Regions from separate parts of the Macellibacteroides sp. genome, predicted to be linked through region 2. Evidence: riboswitches for the same ligand, from Rfam matches in the RefSeq annotation. Region 2 holds a riboswitch; the other holds the start of a gene.

Region 1 (10,813 bases), on a different contig from region 2:
AAAAGCCCCATACTTTGTTCCAATTGCTGTTTATACTTCCGGAATGCTTTATACTACGAGGTAAACGCGAATCCGTATTCGTGTCTTTTGCATCCGCATAACTGTACGAACCACCCATTGATACACCATATCCCAGATAGCTGTTTATTGAAATATCGACTCCTTTTACTCGTGCTTTATCAACATTCTGGTATTCCATACGTTTGGTTATACTGTTGGCAATGTCTGTTTCGGTAAGGGCAACTTGTTTACTGGTGATAAGATTGTCTAAATTGTTAATGTAGGCAGTCGCAGAAATCGAGAACAGCCTGCTCATGAATTCTCCGTTTATTGCATAATAATTACTTTTTTCGGGCTTAAGGTTAATGTTTCCGGCACTCAGCGTTCCGTTTTTCTCTTTGTTGTAATAGAGTTCTTCCAACGAAGGAGCTCTGAATCCACTGGAGTAGGTTGCTCTGAAATTAAATGCTCCGGGTGAATACATAAGTGACAGCTTGGGAGTAAATCTGTTCTTGAATGTTTCATGGTAAATATATCTCAACCCAACGATCGCCTGAAAATTCTGTAAGAATTTGATTTCATCTTGTGTATACAAGGCCATCGTGTACGCTTGTTTGTCTCCCGCAAGTGCTTCCGGATTCTTCAGTTTGTCGGTAATGTATTCGGATCCTATTGTGATTTTATTGAAGTCTCCAGCCATGAATACACTTTTTAGATTGGCATTGTAATAGTGTTGGCGTTTACTTAATGCCGATGTTCCATTCTTTATGGTAATATTTCCCTTTTTATCTTTTACATCCTTGATATATTCTTTGGTCCCTTCAAAATTGTCATTGTACAAATCCAGACTGATATAGGATGCATTTCCTAAAAGAAACTTACTTCCAAGTGCCAGGCTATAATCATTGTATGCCAGGTTATAGTCGTATTCTGAGACAGGACGGTCATTCTCTTTATTATACATACTGCCCCGGGCATAGAACGATAGAGCTTTCGTTGCAGAATAGGTGAAGTGCTGGGTCAGAATGTTGGAGTAAAATTTATCAGAAGCTTTCTTGTTTGTTTCAGTCAGCTTCTCGTTTCCCTTTGAGTCGTATGTGATGGCTTGATTGTTTAGCTGCCAGCCATCCGATTGTCGTCTGTTATAGGTTGTAAACGAACCGAATTTTCCGGTGTTGATATCCAGATTGATTGTCTGATCGAATTGATTTTCTTCAGCAAAGCGGGTTTCAGAGGTAACATTGATCAGATTTTTAGGCTGATCGGTAATTATGTTTATGACACCACCCATTGCTTCCGATCCGTAAAGAGATGAAGCTGCTCCTTTCAGTATTTCAATTCGTTTGACATTGCTAAGATTAATACGGGAAAGATCAACATTTCCGGATACATCTCCGGCAAGCTTCTGTCCGTTAATAAGAACCAGGATATGCTTATTCCCCAGACCGTTTAATGTCATATAACTGGCCATAGCCGTGGTGGAAAATGAAAAAGAGGGATTCAGCATGTTTAATGCATCTTTAAAATTTGTGATGCCAGCTCTTTTTAAATCGTTCCCGTTGATTATTTCCACTGGGACAGGGCTGTCTTGTATCCTGCGATGGGTTCCGGTTCCTGTAATTACAACCTGATCCAGATTTATGCCTGAATTTTCCATTTCAATAAGCATGTTCAATTGTGTTCCGTGGATTTTCTTTTCTACAGGAATGTAATTCAGGCAACTGGCCCGAAGTGTGAACGATTCATCGGGAACATTTTTAAGTATAAATTCGCCTTTACTATTGGTTGCGCAACCAATGGTGGTTTGTTCGAGCCGGACGTTAACTCCTTCAATGGGTTTTCCGTTTTTAACGTTAACAACTTTTCCGCTTAGCGTGACTTGCGCTAACGAACAAATTACAACACATCCCCACAACAGGGTTGTTAGTAAACCTTTTCTTTTCATGTTTGAGAAATAATAGTTAATAAATGGCATCCTTTAACCCGAGGATGCGGAATTTATTTATCGACTGGCAGGTTTCCTGACTATGTCCAGAAAGCGACCTTCCCATTTCTCTCGAAACAGTGGTGTGAGCTTGCTTTCTTTTATTACTTTCTACTTTTGAAAGTAAGGACTTTACAGTAGCGGGTACTGTTCCGGATTCAAACCGGATTCCCTTTTATACAAATCGCAGAATGCGATCGTATCACCAAATCAGGGGCAAAGTTAAGATGTTTATTTATATTTGTACAAGAAAATTAAGATTTAATTATTTATGAAACCTCAATTGTTGGTAGGTGCTGCCTCTTCAGGGAGCGGTAAAACTACTTTTACTCTCGGACTACTCAGGGCATTGAAGAATCGGAGTTTGAAGGCACAACCCTTTAAATGTGGCCCCGACTATATTGATACTAAATATCATTTGCTAGCCGCAGGTGAAGAGTCGGTAAATCTTGATTTATTTTTATCCTCTGAATCGCATATCCGAAATTTATATGCTAAATATGGTACCAATTCGGATGTCTGTATTACAGAGGGAGTTATGGGTCTTTATGACGGATACGACGGTATGAAGGGTAGTAGCGCTAAATTGGCAGAGTTGCTTGGAATCCCTGTTGTGTTGATACTGAATGCGAAATCAATGGCTTATTCGGCAGCTCCTGTTTTATTTGGTTATAAACATTTTAATAAAAACTTAAACATTGCAGGAGTTGTCTTTAATCGGGTGTCTTCAGAGACTCATTATGCCTATTTACAACAAGCCTGTAAGGATACAGGGGTTGAGTGTTTGGGCTACATCCCGAACAAAAAAGAGCTTGAAGTTCCTTCCAGACACTTAGGCTTGTCAATTGACAATTCTTTTTGTATGGATGATTTCGCAAACAGAGCGGCAGAGATTATAGAGGAGTTTGTTGATTTGGATCGTTTGCTTAAAATATCAAACATGCCTTTTTGCCTGCCTGATAAGTCTGAGCAGGACGAGTTGGATATTAGAGGTGACATTAAGATTGCAGTTGCTTACGACAATGCTTTTAATTTTATTTACAGAGAAAATCTGGCTCAATTAAAACGGTTGGGAAAAGTTGTCTTTTTTAGTCCTCTTGATGATGCTAAATTACCTTCTGCAGATTTGGTATATCTGCCAGGAGGTTATCCAGAATTATATTTGGACAAGCTGACAGAAAATAAGACAATGCTTCGCTCCATAAAAGCCTTTGCAGAGAATGGAGGTAATCTTTTAGCCGAATGCGGAGGGATGATGTATCTAAGTAAGGTGATTGTTGGCATGGATGGCAACCCTTATTCGATGGTTGGTGTTTTTGACCAGGAAGCTACCATGCAAGATATGAAACTTACCCTTGGTTACCGTACATTTACATATAATGGAATTGAGAATATACGGGGGCATGAATTTCATTATTCCCGGATTAATGATCCTCAAATGGATTCAATATCAGATGTTTCTATATATAATGCGAAGGGATTGAGAACAAAAACAAATTTATTTCGTTATAAGAATACAATAGCAGGTTATACTCATCTATATTGGGGCGAGCTCGATTTGATGAATCTGTGGAACCATAAATGTTAGTTATATGAAGATTTATACAAAAGGAGGCGATAAAGGTCGTACTGGTATTTTTGGCGGCGAGAGGGTGGATAAGGATGATATCAGGATTGAAGCCAATGGCTGCTTGGATGAATTAAATTCAACCATAGGGGTTGTCCGATCGCTTTTGCCGGAAAACCACGAATGGCATTCATTCTTGTTTACTATCCAGGTGGAGCTGATGGTTGCTATGTCTGAAGTTGCTACACCGTCGGCTTTGAGGGATAAAAATCCCAATAAGATAAAGGAGGATATGGATCTTTACTGCGAAAAGGAGATCGATCGGATTACGGCTGCCATTTCTGAAAGTGAATATTTTATTCTTCCCGGAGGTACACCGGTCTCAGCACATTGTCAGCTTGCCCGTACGGTTGCCCGTAGAGCAGAAAGACGGTTGTGGACATTACATAAGCAAGATCCGCTTCCCGAAACTGTACTTCGCTTTGTAAACAGATTATCTGATTTATTTTTTACTATGGCCAGGTATGATATGTATGTGAATGGAAGTGCAGAAGAACGCTGGAAGCTGTTCTTATACAAGAGATAAGTAAATCACAGGGATGTTGGTAGCCTGTCAAGGACACCAATACCCCTGTAAATGTATATTATCAATCGCCTAATGGAGTTTCTATCGTACCACCCCAGTTGGTGCTGACAGGATATAATGTAAATGTATCGTTGCTTAACCGTGATTCGTATAACTTTCCCGAATATCGTACCATTTTATTAATTTCAGGTGTTACGGAAGCAATGTGATAGTCTCTGAGTAATTGCCCGGCGTGGTTTGTCGACTTTATCTTAGCCGACATCGTTTTTCCGGTTTCGGGAATAAATGTGAGCAAGGAATGACTCTGATTTATTTTTCCAATATCTTCAGGAGAAAAAAGATGGGTAAAGGCTGTTGTGTCTGAGGATGCTGTTGCGATTCCGGTCAGTATGTTGAACTTGTCGGGATATCCTGAGAGTTTGATTTCAAATTGCTTGACTCCCGAATGAACACTGTCGGTTGCAAAGAACTCTAGTTTGCCAACTATTCGTTCGAGATTTATATCCTGTATTATTTCTTCCCCAGATCCTATCTCAAGTGTTATTTGCTTATAAAATGTGTCGGTTGTCTCTTGAAATGTAAATGAGTTGTTGTTTAGTGAATCAGTTGCAGAGGAATGTGCAAGCAGACAAATTTTATAGCTCCCCATGGGTAGTTGATCGTAAATGATTCCAAAATCCTGAGAGTCGGTACTACTGTAATGCTGTTTCCTGAAGGGGGCGGTAGTGTTGTCTACCTTATAGACTACATATTCAATTGTGGTGCAGATTGATTCCAATGTGCCTGGTGCAGGTTCGGTAATCTCGTCTGCTTTAGTTTGTGGTTCCGGAATGATTCCCGTTGGATAACCTTTGGTCGCAACGTATGGCAATACCTCTTTGCTTAGTTGGACGCTAAATTGAACAGGATAGGTTTTAGAGTCTGGTTTTTCTTCTTCTATTAAAGGATTGCTGCAGTTGCAGAACAAAATTAAACACGCCAGAATAGAAAATTCTTTTTTACTCATCATAGTTGAGGTTTTAATGGTTAACACTGTTGTTTGATTCGGATTAAAATATTCCGACTTCCAGTCCACAAAGAAAACCTTATTATTTGATATTAAAAATAAATAATGAATAAATAATAGCATCACTCATTTTTTTTCTTAGATTTGTTCCATAACTTTTGTAAAAACCATAGTACGATATTGTTATGAAACAAAAAATTAAAATGGGAATGATAGGCGGAGGCAACGGTTCTTTTATTGGAGCTGTACACCGTATTGCGGCTAATCTGGATGGTCAGATAGACCTGGTGTGTGGATGCTTTAGTGGTACACCCTCTGTTTCTGTCGCTTCCGGACGTAACCTTTTCTTGCCGGAAGACCGGATTTACAATTCTTATCAGGAGATGATCGAAGAGGAAGCCAAGCTTCCGGAAGCTGAACGGATGGATTTCGTTTCTATCGTTACACCCAATCATGTGCATTTCGAACCGGCTATGATGGCCTTGAAGCATGGATTCCATGTTGTACTGGACAAGCCGGTTACCTATACGCTGGAGGAGGCTAAGGCATTACGAGAACAGGTGAAAGTTTCCGGAAAATTATTTGCACTTACACATACCTATACGGGTTACCCCATGGTGAAGGAGGCTCGGACAAGGGTTTTGCGTGGTGATATAGGAAAAGTGCGCCGTGTTTATGTGGAATATCCCCAAGGCTGGTTATATAGTGATTGTGCTGGTGTAAATAAGCAGGCTGCATGGCGGGTAGATCCTAAGCGATCGGGTAAAGCGGGGTGTATGGGTGATATCGGCACACATGCCTTTAATTTAGTTGAATATATTACCGGGCTTAAAGCAATAGAATTATGTGCGGAGCTGAATACGTTTGTTCCCGGACGTTTATTGGATGATGACGGAGCAATGCTGATCAGATACGAAGGGGATGCAAAAGGTGTACTGACTGCATCGCAAATTGCAGTTGGTGAAGAAAACGCGCTAAAAATTCGTATCTACGGAACAAGAGGCGGTTTGGAGTGGTGCCAGGAAGAGCCCAATACCATGTGGATGAAGTGGCCTGATCGTCCGAGAGAAATGATTCGGACATCCAATGGGTATATGTCTGAGATGGCTGCTCATAATTCGCGTACCCCGGGTGGTCATCCTGAGGGATACATTGAGGCTTTTGCAAATATTTACAGAAATTTTGCTCTAACGTTGCAGGCAATGAAAGAGGGAAAAGAACCTTCTTCCTTATGTCTGGATTTCCCTTCTGTGCAGGAAGGAGTGAGGGGGATGCAGTTTATTGAAACTGTAGTAGCTTCCAGTAACAGTGATAAGAAATGGGTAATAATGGTTGATTAAATATTATATAGTATGGCTAGACCGGTTACGTTATATACTTTGCAATGGGGGGATTTGCCTTTGCAGACAGTTTGTGAGAAGGCTAAGGCTTTTGGTTACGATGGATTGGAATTGGGGCTGCCCGATCATTTGGATGTTCGTCGATCTGACAAAGAATATTATATACAGATTAAAGATTTGTTATCGTCTTATGGAATGCAATTACACACGATTTCCACCCATCTGATCGGTCAGGCTGTGTGCGATCGGATTGATGAGCGCCATAAAAGTATTCTGCCCGATTATATCTGGGGTGATGGTGACCCGGAAGGTGTTAGTCAGAGAGCAGCCGAAGAGCTCATTCGTACGGCTCATGCCGCCAAAGCCCTGGGTGTTGATACGGTGGTAGGTTTTACCGGAAGTTCCATCTGGCATTATTTGTATTCGTTTCCTCCGGTAACGGAAGAGATGGTGAATGAGGGATATGCCGATTTTGCACGAAGATTTACTCCTATATTAGATGCTTATCAGGAGTTAGGGGTTCGTTTTGCATTGGAAGTACATCCTACTGAAATAGCTTTCGATACGGTTACCGCGAAAAGAGCGTTGGAAGCTGTTAATTATCACCCTTCGTTCGGATTCAACTATGATCCAAGTCATTTAGGTTATCAGGGGGTTGATTATGTTGATTTCATATATCAGTTCCCGGAAAGAATTTTCCATGTGCACATGAAAGATGTTTACTGGAGTGACACTCCTAAGCAGGTGGGTGTTTTTGGTGGTTATGTAACCTTTGGAGATCCCCGCCGTTTTTGGAACTTCAGAAGTTTGGGAAGAGGAAAAATTAAATTTGAGGAGATTATCCGGGCACTTAATCATATTGGATATTCCGGTCCGCTTTCTGTGGAGTGGGAAGACAGTGCCATGGATAGGGAACAAGGAGCAGAAGAATCGTGCCGTTTAGTGAAGCACTTTGACTTTATGCCTTCGTCAAGAGCGTTTGATGCAGGTTTTGAAAAGAAATAAGTGAATAAATAGTACAGTTGATATTTGATGAGCCCGGACTGATAATAAAAAGTCTGGGCTATCTTGTTGTATCTCCCTATATTATGATTAACTTTGCAGCCTAAAATAGAAAGAAATAAATAAACGCATGAAAAAGATTAGAGCAGCCATTGTGGGATATGGCAATATTGGAAAATATGTTTTAGAGGCTTTGGAAGCTGCACCCGATTTTGAGGTTGCAGGCGTTGTTCGTCGTAATCCATCAGAGGTTCCGGTCGAGCTTAAGGAATATAAGGTGGTTAGTAAAATCACCGAACTTGAAAAGGTAGATGTTGCTGTGCTTTGTACCCCAACCCGTAGCGTAGAATCTTATGCGAAGGAAATTCTTTCATTGGGTATCAATACGGTGGACAGCTACGATATTCATGGAGGAATTGTTGCTCTGCGCCGCTCTCTGAATGCTGTAGCAAAAGCTCACAATGCTGTATCTGTGATTTCTGCAGGATGGGATCCGGGAAGCGACTCGGTTGTTCGTGCGCTACTTGAGGCGATGGTGCCTAAAGGTATTACATATACGAACTTTGGCCCAGGTATGAGTATGGGACATACTGTTGCAGTAAAAGCCATTGAAGGTGTAAAGGCCGCATTAAGTATGACTATTCCAACAGGAACCGGTATTCACCGCAGAATGGTATATATTGAAGTTAAAGAGGGATATGATTTTGCTAAGGTTGCTGCAGCAATTAAAGCCGACGAATATTTTGCACACGACGAGACACATGTAATGCAGGTGGAATGTGTGGATAATTTGCTGGATATGGGTCATGGTGTTCAGCTTACGCGTAAAGGTGTATCTGGAAAAACGCAGAATCAGTTGATCGATTTCAATATGAAAATCAACAATCCTGCGCTTACTGCTCAGATTTTAGTATCTGTTGCACGTGCTTCGTTTAAGCAACAGCCGGGTGCCTACACTATGATTGAATTACCGGTGATCGATATGCTTTACGGCGATAAGGAAGATTTAATAAGAAGACTGGTATAATACCAGTCTTCCTTACGGATATAAATATAAATACTATGTTATCATTTATTACCTGGACAGCAGATCCTGCTATCTTTTCCATTGGTTCACGAGAAATACGTTGGTACGGACTGGCTTTTGCATTCGGTTTTCTGATTGGCTACAAGATAGTGGAGCGTATGTGGAAAAACGAAAAACTGGATACTGCGTGGCTGGATCAATTATTGATCTATACCATGATTGGAACGGTGGTTGGAGCTCGTTTAGGTCATTGCCTTTTGTATGCACCTCAGTATTACTTATCCAACCCAATCGAGATATTGAAGATTTGGGAGGGAGGTTTAGCCAGTCATGGAGGTACATTGGGTATTATTATTGCTATCTATTTCTATTCGAAAAAGGTCAGTCATAAAAGTATGATGTGGGCTTTCGATAAGCTTGTGGTACCTACCGGGCTTGTAGCAGCAATGATTCGACTGGGTAATTTAATGAATCACGAGATTTATGGTCATGTAACGGATGTTCCGTGGGGATTCCGTTTTATTGACAACTTGCATCAATGGAAAATGGGAGCTGCCCCAGTGTTTACTGCACCAAGTCATCCAACCCAACTTTATGAGGCGTTGTGTTATCTGATAACATTCGCTCTTTGCATGTGGTTGTACTTCCGAAAAGAGGCTTTCAAGAAGGAAGGTCTTATCTTCGGTATTTTTATGATTTGTGTTTTCGCTTCCCGCTTTTTTATTGAGTTTTTAAAGAATGATCAGGAAGAATTTGAAGCTTCTATGTTGATTAATATGGGACAAGTGCTCAGCATTCCTTTCGTTTTGGCAGGATGCTGGTTCGTTTATCGGGCACTGCAAAAAAAGAATTAAATTATGTATAAACTGACAAGTATTGCGGATAAGGTATATTACGTAGGAGTAAACGACCGTCAGAAGGCCCTCTTTGAGAACCTGTGGCCGCTGCCGTACGGAGTCTCTTATAACTCGTATTTGATAGTAGATGAAAAAACAGTTCTGATAGATACCGTGGATGTATGCTATTCGGATGCTTTTCTTAGAAAAATTGCAGATGCGCTGGAAGGAAAATCGCTGGATTACCTGATTGTGAATCATATGGAGCCCGATCATGCAGGCAGCATCAGACTACTCCGTCAGCAATATCCTGATGTGCAGATTATCGGGAACAAAACCACCTTCGGTATGTTGGAAGGATATCATGGTATTACTACAGGTTTATATGAAGTGAAGGAGGGAGATACTCTATCATTGGGTAAACGCCAGCTGATGTTCGTTATGGCTCCGATGGTCCATTGGCCTGAAGTTATGTTTACGTACGAGACAACGGATAAAATATTATTTTCAGCAGATGCATTCGGTACTTTCGGAGCGCTTTCAGGAGCTGTTATCGATGAGGATATGAATGTTGACAGATTCTGGGATGAGATGGTTCGCTATTATGCCAATATCGTTGGAAAATATGGTAATCCGGTTCAGCGGGCTTTGAAGAAACTAGACACAATTGAAGTAAACACCATTTGTTCTACGCATGGACCTGTTTGGCGGAAACATAAAGACAAAGCAATCGAGATTTATGATAAGTTGAGTCGTTACGAAGGTGAAGATGGCGTTTGTATCATATATGGCAGCATGTACGGAAATACGGAACAGATGGCCGAAGCGATTGCCGCCTCATTGGCTGAGAACGGGGTCAAGAATATTGTAATGCATAATGTATCCAAATCGCATGCATCGAATGTGCTGATGGATGTATTTAAATACAAAGGGTTGATTGTGGGAAGTCCTACATACAGTAATGCCCTTTTTCCCGAAGTAGATTCGATTTTGTCAAAGATTGAAATCCGGGAAGTTAAGAAACGCTGTTTTGGCTATTTTGGTAATTTTACATGGTCTGGTGCCGCTTGTAAAAGATTAGCTGCTTTTGGTGAAAAAATGAACTGGGAATTTATAGGAGCTACCGCCGAAGAGAAGATGAGTCTGAAAGAAGATATGTATGAGCAGTGTATTACATTAGGTAAAGCAATGGCAAACGCATTGAAAGAATCTAAACAATCGATTTAAATATAAAAAACTATGAGATTAATTATTGAGCCTAATTACGATCAATTGTCGAAATGGGCTGCTAACTATGTTGCTTCGCGTATTCAAAAAGCCAATCCAACGGCTGAAAAACCTTTTGTCCTAGGATTGCCAACAGGTTCTTCACCCCTTGGTATGTACAAAAATCTTATTGAATTGAACAAAAAGGGAGTTGTATCTTTCAAGCATGTGATCACATTCAATATGGATGAATACGTAG
Region 2 (13,692 bases):
TAGTTTATTTTAAGTGAAACCCGGAAAGATCGTCCGGGCATGGGATAATATTTAATAACCTCGTAATTGATATCACCCAGGTTAATAATTTCGCCTTGTAAACGCAGGGATGCCTTACCCAGTTTGAAGGTACGGTTGGCAGAAATGCCCTGTTCAATATAGCCGTCGATACGGTTTTCGCGGATATTCTGAGGAAGAGCGTAACGATTTCCCACAGCTGTAAGCATATAGCCTACATTAATCCAGGGAGTTTCGGCAGTAAGAGAGGCTGTACCCGAATGTTCCGGAGTGTAAGGAATCTGATGTTTATAATTCTTCTTGGCCGGATCAGTTATATCAACCGCCTTCTGCCAGGTATAGGTTCCGGCAAGCTGGAAAGAAAGTTTATTGGAAACCGGCATGCCTGCCTCCATATTCAAATCCAACCCTTTAATGGATACCTCCCCGAAATTCATCATTCTGGCAAAAGACAAAGAAGGTATCACCACAATTTTATCACTAACCCGGTTATAATACCCATCGGCCGAAAACCGGAGGTAATCCAGGGCGCTGAAAGGCTTTCCACTCCAGGTAAGACCCACATTGTACTGCGTAGCACGTTCCGGTCTTAATCCGGTATTCCCTACACGCAGGTAGTAAAGATCATTAAAGGTAGGTACCCTGAAAATATCTTTAAAGGAGGCTCGCACACGGACATTCTTCTCTTCCCATATCCGCCACGATCCACTTAGCGCCGGAGAGATCCGTTTACGGTCTGCCGGTCGGTCGCCGGTCTTCACCCTCTCCGTAATATAGGTTCCCAGCAAACTTCCGGTAAGCGTAATACGTGCATTCTGGTATTGGGCTGCCAGCACCGAAAGGGATGTATACCGTGTTGGGTAGGGACTTTCGGGAATGGTTGCATCCAGGGTATTAACAAAGAAGTCGGAGGCAAAAGAAAAGCTGAGAACATCTGCAGGCACATATTTCAATGCTCCTGATGCATAATATTCTTTCTGCGTATAGCGGTCGTCTTGTCTCCCTCCGGCATATTTATTGTTTATGTCGAGGTACCGGTTGTATGCATGATTGAACTTCAACAACCCTTTAACCGACACATACGCTCCTATTTTATTCTCGTACCTTGTCTGCGTAAAGAAGTTCCGGTCCCATAAACGTTCGCGTGCCTGGGGATTATACAGGCTGACCGATCCCGGAAGACCTCGTTCCGAATCAAAGTAGTAAGCCTTCACCTGTAACCGGCCTGCATGCTGCAGATCTGCATATATGTTGGCCTCTCCTCTCCATGAATTGATGTCGCTGTTCAGTCTCTTTTGCTCTTCCCGCAGGGTCCCGTTAACCAATGTAAAGGGATAGTCGCCATCGGCCGTAAGCCAATCGCCATGCATGGTAACAGCAACTTTGGATCCCACCTTTTGTCCGTATCTGAATGAGGGATTGAAATATCCGAAAGAGCCCGCTTTAAGCTGTCCTTCAATCGTATACTTCTTATCGTCAAACAGAGGGTGCGATGTTTCAATCTGCAAAGCTCCTGCTGAAGCATATATCCGGGCCGTTTGGAAGATATCGTCTGCCTGTCCGATTGAAAGCAGAACCTGCTCTACGTTATCCAACGAAAAGCGGCTGATATCCACCTGTCCGCTTTGTGCGTCACTAATGGTAATACCGTCGTAGCTTATCGCGGTATGCTGGGCACCCAGACTACGAACGGAAACGGTCTTCAACCCTCCAACACCTCCATAGTCTTTGATCGTTACTCCCGAAAAACGTTTTACAGCTTCCGATAATTCCTGCACTCCCAGACGAAGCATGTCGCTTTTATTCAGCATCTGCACCGGCGTGCCTTCCCGCGTTACGGCGGGACGCACCTTCTCTACCACCTCAACCTCGTTCAGATTACGGTGGCGTAGTACCAGGGAGTCTTGCTGGGCAATCAATCCGTTGTTGGACACAAGACAAAACAGTCCCGCCCAAAAAGATACTTTCACTTGTTTATTCAGCATAAAAATTTCGTTTACGACACCTTCACCCGAAGCATCGGTATTAAGAATTGCGGCAGGTTTTCTGGCTTGCTCCCTTAGTTCGGTAGCCTTCCCGTCCGCAGGCGGACAGTGGCAATGGTAGACCGAGGTTTTCTTGAGCTTACAGCTGCGGGTACAGCTCCGGTATTGCACCGGATTCCCTTTTACTAACGAAACATGAACATGCTTCGTTACACCATCATTCGACTGCAAAGATAGAGAAAAAGAGAGATACACAAACTTTTTTATAAAATTATCTTATAAACCTTACGCATTAATCAATAATTATATATATTTGTAAGACAACTGTTTAAATACTATAACAACATGAAACAAACCTATTTGCAACGATCTGCGCCATTGGCGAACCATTAAACATGCTATATTTTCTGCCCTATCCATTTTAAAATCTTATTCATATGAAAACAACCTTATTAATCTCAATCTTTTCAATTCTTTCCTCTCATTTTCTGATTGCCCAGAGTGATACGCTTACCGGGGTATTAAGAGATTCCAAAGAAAAAGCCATCAAACGCTACGAAGTACGTTTAGGAAGTTCTCCCGGCACGACTGTGAAGACTGATAAAAACGGGGTATTTGTATTTGCCGATGCCAATCTGCAGGATACCTTATACGTGGAGATGAACAAGACCGGCAAAACGGTGAAAGTTCCGGTATCGGGTTATACTTTTCTTACCATCCAGCTTAAGGAGGGATCTTTCGAAGTTGACCATCGCTATGAACCGGACGAGAATTTAAAAAAAGTATTGGAGCGGGAAAGTAAGAAGATGATCAGTTCTTCCACATTAAACAAGGAAGAGATACTTAAAACCCGTTGTCAGGATATCTACTGTCTGCTCAGAAGATTATCCGGTGTAATGGTTCAGAATAGCGGAGCGGTTCGCATACGCGGTGGTGCTTCTTTTAACAGCTCGTCCAATGCACTGATTGTGGTAAACGGTATCCCGATGCAAGATTCCGGAATTATGCGTACCATTCCGATTCAGGATATTGAAGAGATTACCGTATTGAAAGACGCCACGCAATATGGAGCGATGGGTGCCAACGGAGCCATTGTTATTAAAACCGGGAAATAAGGGTATGATATTTCCTATTTTTTAATAACTTTGTTTCTGATCAATAGGAGTACCAGCGTATGAAGAGATGGATGAAATGGATAGGTATTGCTTTCTTGGTGCCACTGGCACTCATCCTGTTATTGTCTGTACTCTTGTACTTCCCTCCCGTTCAGGACTTTGCCCGGAATAAGATTGTAGCCTATGCTTCAACCTCGACGGGTATTGATATCCGGATTGCGAAGGTACGCCTGTCGTTTCCCCTCAACCTTACCATTCAGGATGTTTTGGCCTTGCGCACTCCGGCAGACACCCTGCTTAAACTACAGTCCCTCGAGGTCCGGGTTAAATTGCTCCCTTTGCTGAAAAGCAAGGTTGTAGTGGATGCTGTTGATTTGAAAGGAGGTCAGATTCACTCGGGCGACTTTATCGAAGGGTTGCAGATTGACGGACAATTAGGCCGTTTCCATGCCAAGGCAGATCATATCGATCTGACTAAGGAGATGGCAACCCTCAACTCGATGGAATTATCAGATACGCAGCTTTCTATCCGGATGGATTCAGTTGCGGAAGAGAAGGATTCCACCTCTGCTCCGCTTAACTGGAAAATTGCGCTTGACGAGGTTGTGCTGAATAAAGTAAACCTGGATATTCGACTTCCGGGTGATACCGTCCGTATGCGCGGAGGAATGAACCATGCGTTGCTTTCAAAAGGATGGATCGATCTGGGACGATCAGGTTATTCGGCCCGCAAGATTCAACTTACGGAGGGGACTTTCTCGTTGGACAATGATACGTTAGGAAGAAAACCGGGACTGGATCCCAACCATATCGCAATTGACAGCCTGGAGTTTGAAGCAGATTCTCTTTCTTTTGAAGACAAGGTATTCGGCATCAATATCCGCCGGTTTTCATTTTCCGAACAATCCGGGTTGAAGCTCTCCTCCCTGGAAGCAAGTATTCTGAGCGACGGGAAGCAACTGGAAATACCGAATCTTCAACTTAAGACTCCCTACTCTGAAATGCAGCTTCTGGTAAGTGCACCCTGGAGTTCGCTGGATGAAAAGGCCGAAGGGTCCATCCGAAGTCTGCTGATTGCATCCATCGGCAAAGGAGATCTGATGCTCGCAGCCGGCGACCTGCCCAAAGATTTCAAGACCTATTACCCGAACCGTCCGGTTTCGGTAACAGCCGGTATCGAAGGGAATTTAGATAAGTTGGAGTTGCGTGGTTTTAAAGCCGAGCTTGCGGGTGCTTTTAAAATGGATGCAACCGGAACGCTGATTCAGATTGCCGACAGTCTGCAGCGGCAAGGCAGCTTCCGCATCGATGCCCGGTCCTACAACCTGGAGTTTATACTCGGCATGTTGGATAAAAAACAACGAGACATGCTGGAGCTTCCGTATGGGATGGAACTCAAAGGCGAAGTATCTTTCAAAAAGGATGCTTATAAAACGAATCTTACCTTTAAGGAGGATAAAGCCCTTGTTAAACTGGATGGATCCTATCAGAGCCAGTCGGAAGACTACCAGATATCCGTCTCAATCGATAGTCTGCAACCCAACCATTTCATGCCTAAAGATTCCCTTTACTGGCTTACAGCTTCGGCCGCAATAAAAGGGAAAGGTTTTGATTTATATTCTGCCCGCACCAGCTCTCTTCTGCAGGCAACCATTTCAGATATTAAATATGGGAGAAACTCTGTTTCGGAAATTCAGTTAAATGGACGTTTAAAGAACCATGCCTATGAATTGCAGCTGGAAAGCGGCTATCCTTTAGCGTTATTAAAGGCATCTGTCTCCGGGATTCTACAAAGAAAGAAAGCAGAAATGAATCTGGATGCACAAGTAGAGCATCTAAACCTGTACCGCCTGCATCTGGTAGACGTTCCGTTAAGCACCGCTTTTCGCTTCGAAGCAAATGCAAGCAGTAACCTTAATGAGATTCTCCATCTGACAGGCAGGCTCACTCAATGGGAGCTATCGGGCGAAGAAAAAACTTACTACCCCCAGGATACCCGGTTCGAGGCAGGAACCACCCGCGACAGCACCTATTTTGAGATAACTGCCGGAGATGCGTTCATGAAGTTAAACAGCGATCAGGGTGCCACAAAGCTGTCGGCTTCCCTTTCTCTGATTACAGACAGACTTATGAATCAATACGAACAGCAAGAGCTCGATCTTACTGTTTTACGTCCGCTGTTACCCAATGTAAACATACAGGGATTCATTGGCAAACAGAATCCAATTCAGGATCTGCTTGCCTTGCAGAAAATAAAATTCAACGAGGCTTCATTTTCTGCAGCAACATCTCCCGCTCAGGGCTTGTCGGTCAACATGGCCATGCATAAATTCCAACAAGACACATTAATGGTGGATACCCTCCGGATCGAGTCGTTTGAAGATACATCCGGATTAAAGTTGAAAGGGGAGGTAAAACTGAACCGGACCCGTTGGAGAAAGGCTTATAACGGCATTCTGGATGGCCATATCCGGAAAAATGAGGTAAACGCTTTGGTTCATGTAACCGATGGCGACGGCAAGGTAGGCCTTCACCTGGGCACTGAAGCCCGACTGGAAAAAGAAGGATTTATTTCTGCCAGGCTTTATCCGGACAACCCTATTATAGCCTTTCGCAGATTCACCCTGAATGAGGATAATTACCTCCGTTATAAGGATCTTAAGAACATGTCGGCCAATCTGCGGCTGACCGGCGAACAGAATGCATCCATATGGTTGCACTCGGTGCCTGATAGCGGAGCTCTGCAAGAAATGCACGCAGAAATAAGTCAGCTTGACCTGAGTCTGCTTTCGGCTAATATACCAAACGCCCCTTCAATGGGAGGAATCGTTAGTGCAGATATCCAATATGCTCCATCGGATAATACCTTTATGCTGATTGCCGATGCCGGGATAGACGAGCTGTTTTATGAAAATAAACGGGTAGGCGAAATGCAGTTATCAGCTGTGTACCTTCCTATGTCAGAAAACAGCCATCAGGTGGATATCCACTTCCTGCGAGACCGGAAAGAGATCTCCTCCGCCACCGCATTTTATCAGGCGGGGGTCCGCGACAGCGTTTCGGGGGCCATCAATATAACGGACTTCCCCCTTGAAATGGCCAATCCGTTTATTCCCGACGGAATGGCCCGCATGCAGGGTTTTCTGCAGGGAAACCTGGACATTAAAGGACGTGCCTCCGATCCCAAAGCGGCCGGATTCCTGCAGATGGATTCAGCTTCTGTATTCGTAGTAGCAGCAGGATCGACTTACCGTTTCGACAATAAGAAACTGGAAATTGGGAACAACAAGCTTCTGTTCAACAATTACAACCTGTACGCATACGGAAAAAATCCATTTGTTATTAACGGGGATATCAACTTCTCCGACCCGGCCCGGGTACTGGCTAACCTGAAATTAAATGCAGATAACCTGCAATTGGTAGATGTTAAACGGAACAAGGAGAGCCTGGTCTATGGCAAATTGTTTGTAAACCTCAACTCTACTTTACGGGGACCATTGGATGCAATTACCATGCGCGGGAATCTTCAGCTATTGGGTAATACGGACCTTACTTACGTGCTTATGGATTCACCCCTCACGGTTCAGGACCGCCTGTCGGATCTGGTTACATTCACCTCCTTCACCGATACTTTGTATACGGATCGCATGGAGGAGATTCCTCCGTTACAACTGGGAGGAATGGATATGCTCCTTACCATACATATTGATCCGGCCGTACGGTTGCAGGCCGACCTGAGTGCGGATCAGGAAAGCAGGATTGAGCTGGAAGGAGGTGGTGATCTTTATTTTCAATATACGCCTCAGGGGGATATGTTTTTAAATGGGAGATATACCCTGTCCGGAGGAAGTATCCTCTATACGTTGCCGGTAATTCCCAAAAAGAAGTTTACCATCAAGGAGGACAGTTATGTGGAATGGAATGGCGATCCGATGAATCCGGTTCTTAACTTACAAGCTACCGAAAGGGTGCGTACGGCAGTAACACTGAATGAACAGACTCCCCGACAGGTAAATTTCGATGTGGGAATCTCGCTGAAACAACGTATGAGCGACATGCAACTCGAATTTACGTTGAATGCTCCGGAAGATCTGACCATTCAGAATCAGCTGAGTGCAATGGGTGAAGAGGAACGCAGCAAGCAGGCGGTAAGCATGCTTGTTACAGGGATGTACCTGGGGAGCGGCAGCGGGACCGGAAAAGTAAACATGAATATGGGGGCTGCCTTAAACAGTTTCCTGCAAAAGGAAATTACAAACCTGGCTGGTTCGGCACTTAAAACGGTAGATATATCTCTGGGAGTTGAAAGCAGTGAGGAAGAAACCGGCGAAAAGCGGACCGATTATTCTTTCCGCTTTGCCAAACGATTCTATAACGACCGTATCCGGGTGGTGCTGGGGGGACGAATTTCAACCGGAAATGTACCGGAACAGAATCAGACTTTTATCGACAATATCTCATTTGAATATCGTTTGGATAATAGCGGAACCCGGTATGTGAAATTGTTCCACAACAAGAACTACGAAAGTATTCTGGAAGGAGAGATTACCGAAACCGGAGCCGGTATTGTGTTGAGAAGAAAAATGAAACATATAGGTGAGTTCTTTATTTTTAGGAAACCCAAAAAGATAACCCCTGTAAATGAAAACAATGCGAATGATGAATCAAATCAATAATACATCTCTGTTTCGTTGGGCAAGCCTGCTTATGGTTGTAATTCTGTTATCCGCTTGCTCCACCACCCGGAATCTTCCGGATGGTGAAGTTCTGTACACCGGAATCCGAAAGATAGCTATTCAGAACGAAGACTCCACCAAGGCCGGACAGGCTGCGCTCGAAGAGATTGAAGCCGCATTGGCTTATCCTCCCAACAATGCCATCTTTGGAAGCTCGTCTATACGTACTCCGTTTCCCTTTGGATTGTGGATTTACAACGGATTTGTAAATAAGAAAAGCAAATTCAGCAAATGGATATTTAATAAACTGGCCGCAAAACCGGTTCTTATCTCTACTGTAAGTCCGGATGTACGCACCAAGGTAGTGCAAAACTTGTTGCGTGAATACGGGTATTTCAACGGCACCGCCTCCTATTCTGTTTTGCCCGACAAAAAAGACTCCCTGAAAGCTAAAGTGAGTTATCAGATAGACATGCGGCAGCCCTATAAGATAGATACCGTAATCTATACCTCTATCTCACCCAAAGCCGATTCGATCGTCCGGCAGACTTTAGCAGAAAGGGCTATCCGTCCTAACGACAATTTCAGTGTGATCAAGCTGGAAGAAGAGAGACAGCGGCTGGCATCGATCATGAGAAACAAGGGGTACTACTATTTCCGTCCCGATTTTATAGCCTATCAGGCAGACACCTTAAATTATCCGGGCAGGGTAGGATTAAAGGTTATCAGTAAGCCGGGTCTGCCTGCCACCGCTGTACGCCCCTGGCATGTGGGCAATATTTCCTACAGTTTGAACGGATACGATGGGGAGACTCCCACCGATTCCATCCTGTACAAAGATCTGATGATCTATTACGAAGGCAAACTGCGGGTTCGTCCGCGTATACTTTACAACCGGCTCTTCTTTAGAAAAGGAGATCTTTATAAACAGTCCGTACAGGAGAAAACTCAGTCGGCTTTAAACAGACTATCCATTTTCCGATATACCGATATGCAATATACGCCCAAGGATACTTCATTAGCCTGCGATACGCTGAACCTGCGTATAAATGCCATGTATGAACTTCCGCTGGACGGAGAACTTGAACTGAATGTTACCTCTAAAAGTAATAATCAGGCAGGTCCGGGTGCCGTAGTCAGCCTTACCCGCCGGAATCTTTTCAAAGGAGGCGAAGTGCTGGGCATAACGCTTCGCGGGTCTTACGAATGGCAGACCGGCAACCGGGTAAACGGAGCCAGCAACTCCATCAACAGCTATGAACTGGGACTCTCGGGTACTCTTACCTTTCCCCGGATCATTTTCCCCGGCTTCCAACATAAGATATACGACTATCCGGCCAATACTACGTTCAAATTGTATGCCGACCAGCTCAACCGGTCGCGCTTCTTTAAATTACTGGCCTTTGGAGGAAGTGCGTCCTATAGTTTTCAGCCAACGGCATCCAGCAAACATACGTTGGTTCCCTTCAGACTAACCTATAATCTGTTGCAGAGCACCACGCATGAGTTCGATTCCATCACCGCTGCCAATCCGGCCTTATACCTTAGTTTGAAGAATCAATTCATTCCGGCTATGAGCTATACCTACACCTACGACAATGCAATGATTAAAGAGGGGAAAAACCAATTGTGGTGGGAAAGCAGTATCACCTCCGCAGGGAATATCCTTTCGGGAATAAACGCCCTGGCGGGGAAGAGCTTTACGAAAGGGAAAACGATCCTGGGTAATCCGTATGCCCAGTTTATCAAACTTACCAGCGAAATAAGAGTGACTCATGAAATAGACCGGAATCAGCGGCTTGCCATGCGGTTGATGGGCGGTTTCATCTACAGCTACGGCAATGCCACAATCGCCCCCTACAGCGAACAATTCTACATCGGTGGGGCAAACAGCATCAGAGCATTTACGGTTAGGAGTATCGGTCCCGGACGTTTCCGTCCCAATATAGACAATCCCTATTCCTACATCGATCAGACGGGCGATGTTAAACTGGAAGCAAACATCGAATACCGTTTCCGCATGATCGAAAACCTGCATGGTGCTGTTTTTCTGGATGCAGGGAATATCTGGCTGCTTCGGAGCGACGAAGCACGCCCCGGGGGATTAATAAACTCGGCAAACTTTTTAAACGACATTGCATTGGGAACCGGTGCAGGTATCCGGTACGACCTGGAATTCCTTGTGCTGCGACTCGACCTGGGTATCGCCTTACATACTCCTTACGAGACTGGAAAGAAAGGATATTATAATATTCCCAGATTTAAAGATGGGCTGGGACTGCATCTGGCCATCGGCTATCCATTCTAACAACAGACAGCCGATATAGCCGGATTTCAGATTTATTTAACAGGGTTCTATAAGCGGGAGGTAATGTAATCGATTACAGACAAGCAAAGATTGGTTGTCTTATCATCGCTATCCAATTCGGGATTAAGTTCTACCAGATCCAGCGACTTGATAAGGTTTGTCGACAATATGTGACTTACAAACTCTTCAAATTCGGAAGGGATCAATCCTTCCGGCACCCGAGTCCCTGTTCCGGGAGCATACGATGGATCAATGCTGTCCACATCAATGCTGAAATGGACATTCCTTATTTTCCGTTCGCGTAACTTATTCTTGATGTCTTCGGCAACAAAGGCGATTCCTTTATCACGGATGGTATCCATGGTATATACGCTGAGGTGCTGCTCTTCGATCAGTGCGCATTCTCCCTCATCCAGACTGCGTGTTCCAACCAAAAATACATTCTGGGGAAGCACTTTATTGCCGGGCGAATAGACATTCACCAACTCTTCGCTTCCCAATCCCATCAGTGCACTTAGAGGCATGCCATGAATATTTCCGCTGGGAGAAGTCTCTCCCGTATTGATATCTCCATGGGCATCCAGCCAGATGATACCAAAATCATCGTAGCACTTACCAACTCCCGATGCACTACCCAGTCCCAGAGAATGGTCACCGCCTATTACAAGGGGAAAAGCTCCGCCGCGCAATGTATCATATACAAGTTCAGCCAGGTTGTTATTAACTTCTACAATCACATCCAGGTACTTCAACCGCGAACCCTTCAGGTATTTTTCCTCTTCCGTAACAGGAGGAACATATAAATTTCCCAGGTCGAAGGCTTTGTGTCCGTGACTTCGGATCAGGCTCATCAGTCCCCTTTCCCTTAAATAATTAGGAGCCTTTTCCACTCCCTTCCGATCGCAGCCCAGATTCAGGGGTACACCGATAACATTTATTTTCATGTGGTTTTGTTTTTAATTTATTCAATCAGCCATTATTTTCCAAAAGCATCCAGCGTTTTCCGGATAATGGCAATGGAGTCCATCATTTGTTCCTTCGTTATAATCAACGGAGGGGTAAAACGAATGATATCTCCGTGAGTTGGCTTGGCCAACAGACCGTTCTCTTTCAATGCGAGGCAAATATCCCATGCCGTTTTATGCTCCATCGGTCTTGTCACCACAGCATTGAGCAGCCCTTTACCGCGGACTTTAAGCAACATGGGATTATTAATTTTTGCAATCTCGTTCCGAAATAATTCACCCATCTCAAAAGCGTTTCGTGTTAACTGTTCGTCGCGTACAACCGATAAGGATGCGATAGCCACACTTGCAGCCATGGGACTCCCTCCATAAGTAGAGCCATGTTCTCCCGGAGCTATGGTAAGCATAATATCATCATTGGCCAATACTGCGGAAACCGGATACATCCCTCCCGAAAGGGCTTTACCCAAAATAAGGATATCCGGATGTACATCCTCGTAATCACAAGCAAGCAATCGTCCGGTCCGCCCGATACCGGTCTGAATCTCATCGGCCATGAATAACACCTGATGAGCCTTGCATAGATCGTAACAGCTTTTCAGATAGCCGTCGTCCGGCACTACTACACCGGCTTCACCCTGAATAGGCTCCACTAAAAAACCGGTGACATCCGGATCCTGTAAAGCAACACGCAAAGCCTCGGTGTCATTATACGGAACTTTGATGAATCCCGGAGTATAAGGCCCGAATCCGGCATAGGAACTTGGATCGGTCGACATCGATATCACGGTAATGGTACGTCCATGAAAATTATCACCACAAACAATGATCTTGGCACAGTCGGGAGCCACGCCTTTCCGCCGGTATCCCCAACGCCGGCAAAGCTTCAAAGCCGTTTCAACAGCTTCAGCTCCGGTATTCATAGGTAATAATTTATCGTATCCGAAAAAATGACAGGCATATTCCATATATTCGCCCAATACATCCGAATGGAAAGCTCTGGATACAAGGGCCAGCTTCTGAGCCTGGCCGACTAACGCATCAACAATTCGGGGGTGACAGTGACCCTGACTGAGCGCCGAGTATCCTGCAAGGAAATCAATGTATCTGTTTCCATCCACATCCCATACATAAACGCCTTCTCCCCGCTCCAACACCACCGGAAGCGGATGGTAGTTGTGAGCTCCATAATTCTCCTCCCGAAGAATGTAAGCATCTGTTTTCATAACGATATCCTGTTAAATATTACACATACTGTTAGTAGTAAAAAGGTTACAATACTCAAAGATAGTATGATAAGTAACAAAATGATAATCTACAGTCTATGTTAAGAAACACATATTAAATAAAAAAACCTCCTTGTTCCATAGAAAGGAACAGAGGAGGCTCTATATATCATAGTACGATTACTTAGGGTTGAACCGTAAGGTGATTCTTTAGCGGATTCGAATACATCTGCAATATTTTGGTGCGCAGGAAGTCTTCGTCCTTGTTTGGTATTACAATCTTGTCAAGCTGTCCCTGAAGGTATTCTTCAAAGGCTTTCTTATCCTTCTGTCCGTAATTAGCACTGAATCGTGTGCCTCCGTACAACATATCGTAAGCAAGGTAGTTACACGGATAGAAACGGTAATGTCTGTAAATCTCCTGATCAATGGCCGAAGCCACAGCTGTAATCAGTTCGCTTTTCTCCATTCCCCGATCCAACTTGGCCAGTTCCTTGTTTATGGGTGAGCCCAGTGTAAAATGCACACGCCCTTTATTGTAAAGAAGACCTGTTTCCATGGCCAGTAAATCGTCACGCTGACTCTTAACAAAATCAGGATTGTCGCGTTTTTGCTGGAACTCCTGCGCTTTCAGAAAATCGCACGGGTCATATTCGTAAGAAATAGCTACCGGAACAATATTAAGTTCCATCATATTGGTAAGGAAATCTTTTGTTCCCCCCATATTCAACATCTTCAGAACGCTTCCCTGGGTACGATCGTCCGAATCTTTTGATCTGCCTTCACGTTGTGCAATCCAGACAGATTCTTTAGTCTCCTTGATTGTGTGATGCATGTAGGCAGATAAAGTCTGACTAACCTCCAGCATCTGGCGTACAGACACTCCTCTTTTAACTATAAAGCTGTTGTTAAGCCTAACCAGCGTTTCAATCCAGGGACGGATCATCAGGTTATCGCCGATGGCCACTTGAGTCATACCGTGCCCCACATCGTAAAGCATCACATTCAGAAAAGCTGCATCCAGAACAATATCCCTGTGATTTGATATAAAAGTACAAGGTTCTTTCGGCAAACGACTCTTACCAGAAATCGTTAGCGAAAAAGTTGTTTTTTTTGCAACTGTCATCACCGCATTATAAGCCATAACCGACTTAAAATCTTCTTTCGTTTTAAAAGATCGCATCAATGCAGAAAACTCTGTCCAATTCAAATCGGGCATTATGTAACGCAAAGCACGTTCAAAATCGTCGGAAGCAAGCAACTTTTCAATTGCATCTTTCACCTCATTGTTGTTGAGAGGTCTAATCTCATCAAAATTGGGAGAAACTGTTTCTTTATCCATATTTTTTTAAATTATTGGCAAATCTTATTTAGTTCATTTCCGATAATATCAGACATC

What was found. Region 2 has a riboswitch for cobalamin ahead of AB7E53_RS09440 (TonB-dependent receptor plug domain-containing protein). Riboswitches for the same ligand answer to the same signal wherever they lie in the genome.
Region 1: another riboswitch for cobalamin. It lies ahead of AB7E53_RS12105 (TonB-dependent receptor); the one in region 2 lies ahead of AB7E53_RS09440 (TonB-dependent receptor plug domain-containing protein).

What each region holds. Positions count from the first base shown of each region.
Region 1 covers NZ_JBFWMI010000091.1:762-11,574, forward strand. The annotation lists gene AB7E53_RS12105 (TonB-dependent receptor) at 1-1,945, opposite strand, end outside; cobalamin riboswitch at 1,995-2,209, opposite strand; gene AB7E53_RS12110 (cobyrinate a,c-diamide synthase) at 2,256-3,572, shown strand; gene AB7E53_RS12115 (cob(I)yrinic acid a,c-diamide adenosyltransferase) at 3,577-4,137, shown strand; gene AB7E53_RS12120 (hypothetical protein) at 4,199-5,146, opposite strand; gene AB7E53_RS12125 (Gfo/Idh/MocA family protein) at 5,329-6,483, shown strand; gene AB7E53_RS12130 (sugar phosphate isomerase/epimerase family protein) at 6,496-7,488, shown strand; gene AB7E53_RS12135 (diaminopimelate dehydrogenase) at 7,616-8,512, shown strand; gene lgt (prolipoprotein diacylglyceryl transferase) at 8,548-9,366, shown strand; gene AB7E53_RS12145 (FprA family A-type flavoprotein) at 9,370-10,575, shown strand; gene nagB (glucosamine-6-phosphate deaminase) at 10,588-10,813, shown strand, end outside.
Region 2 covers NZ_JBFWMI010000055.1:7,532-21,223, forward strand. The annotation lists gene AB7E53_RS09440 (TonB-dependent receptor plug domain-containing protein) at 1-2,003, opposite strand, end outside; cobalamin riboswitch at 2,038-2,237, opposite strand; gene AB7E53_RS09445 (TonB-dependent receptor plug domain-containing protein) at 2,441-3,118, shown strand; gene AB7E53_RS09450 (translocation/assembly module TamB domain-containing protein) at 3,178-7,794, shown strand; gene tamL (translocation and assembly module lipoprotein TamL) at 7,778-10,102, shown strand; gene rocF (arginase) at 10,150-11,046, opposite strand; gene rocD (ornithine--oxo-acid transaminase) at 11,079-12,293, opposite strand; gene AB7E53_RS09470 (1-acyl-sn-glycerol-3-phosphate acyltransferase) at 12,478-13,635, opposite strand; gene AB7E53_RS09475 (D-alanine--D-alanine ligase) at 13,647-13,692, opposite strand, start outside.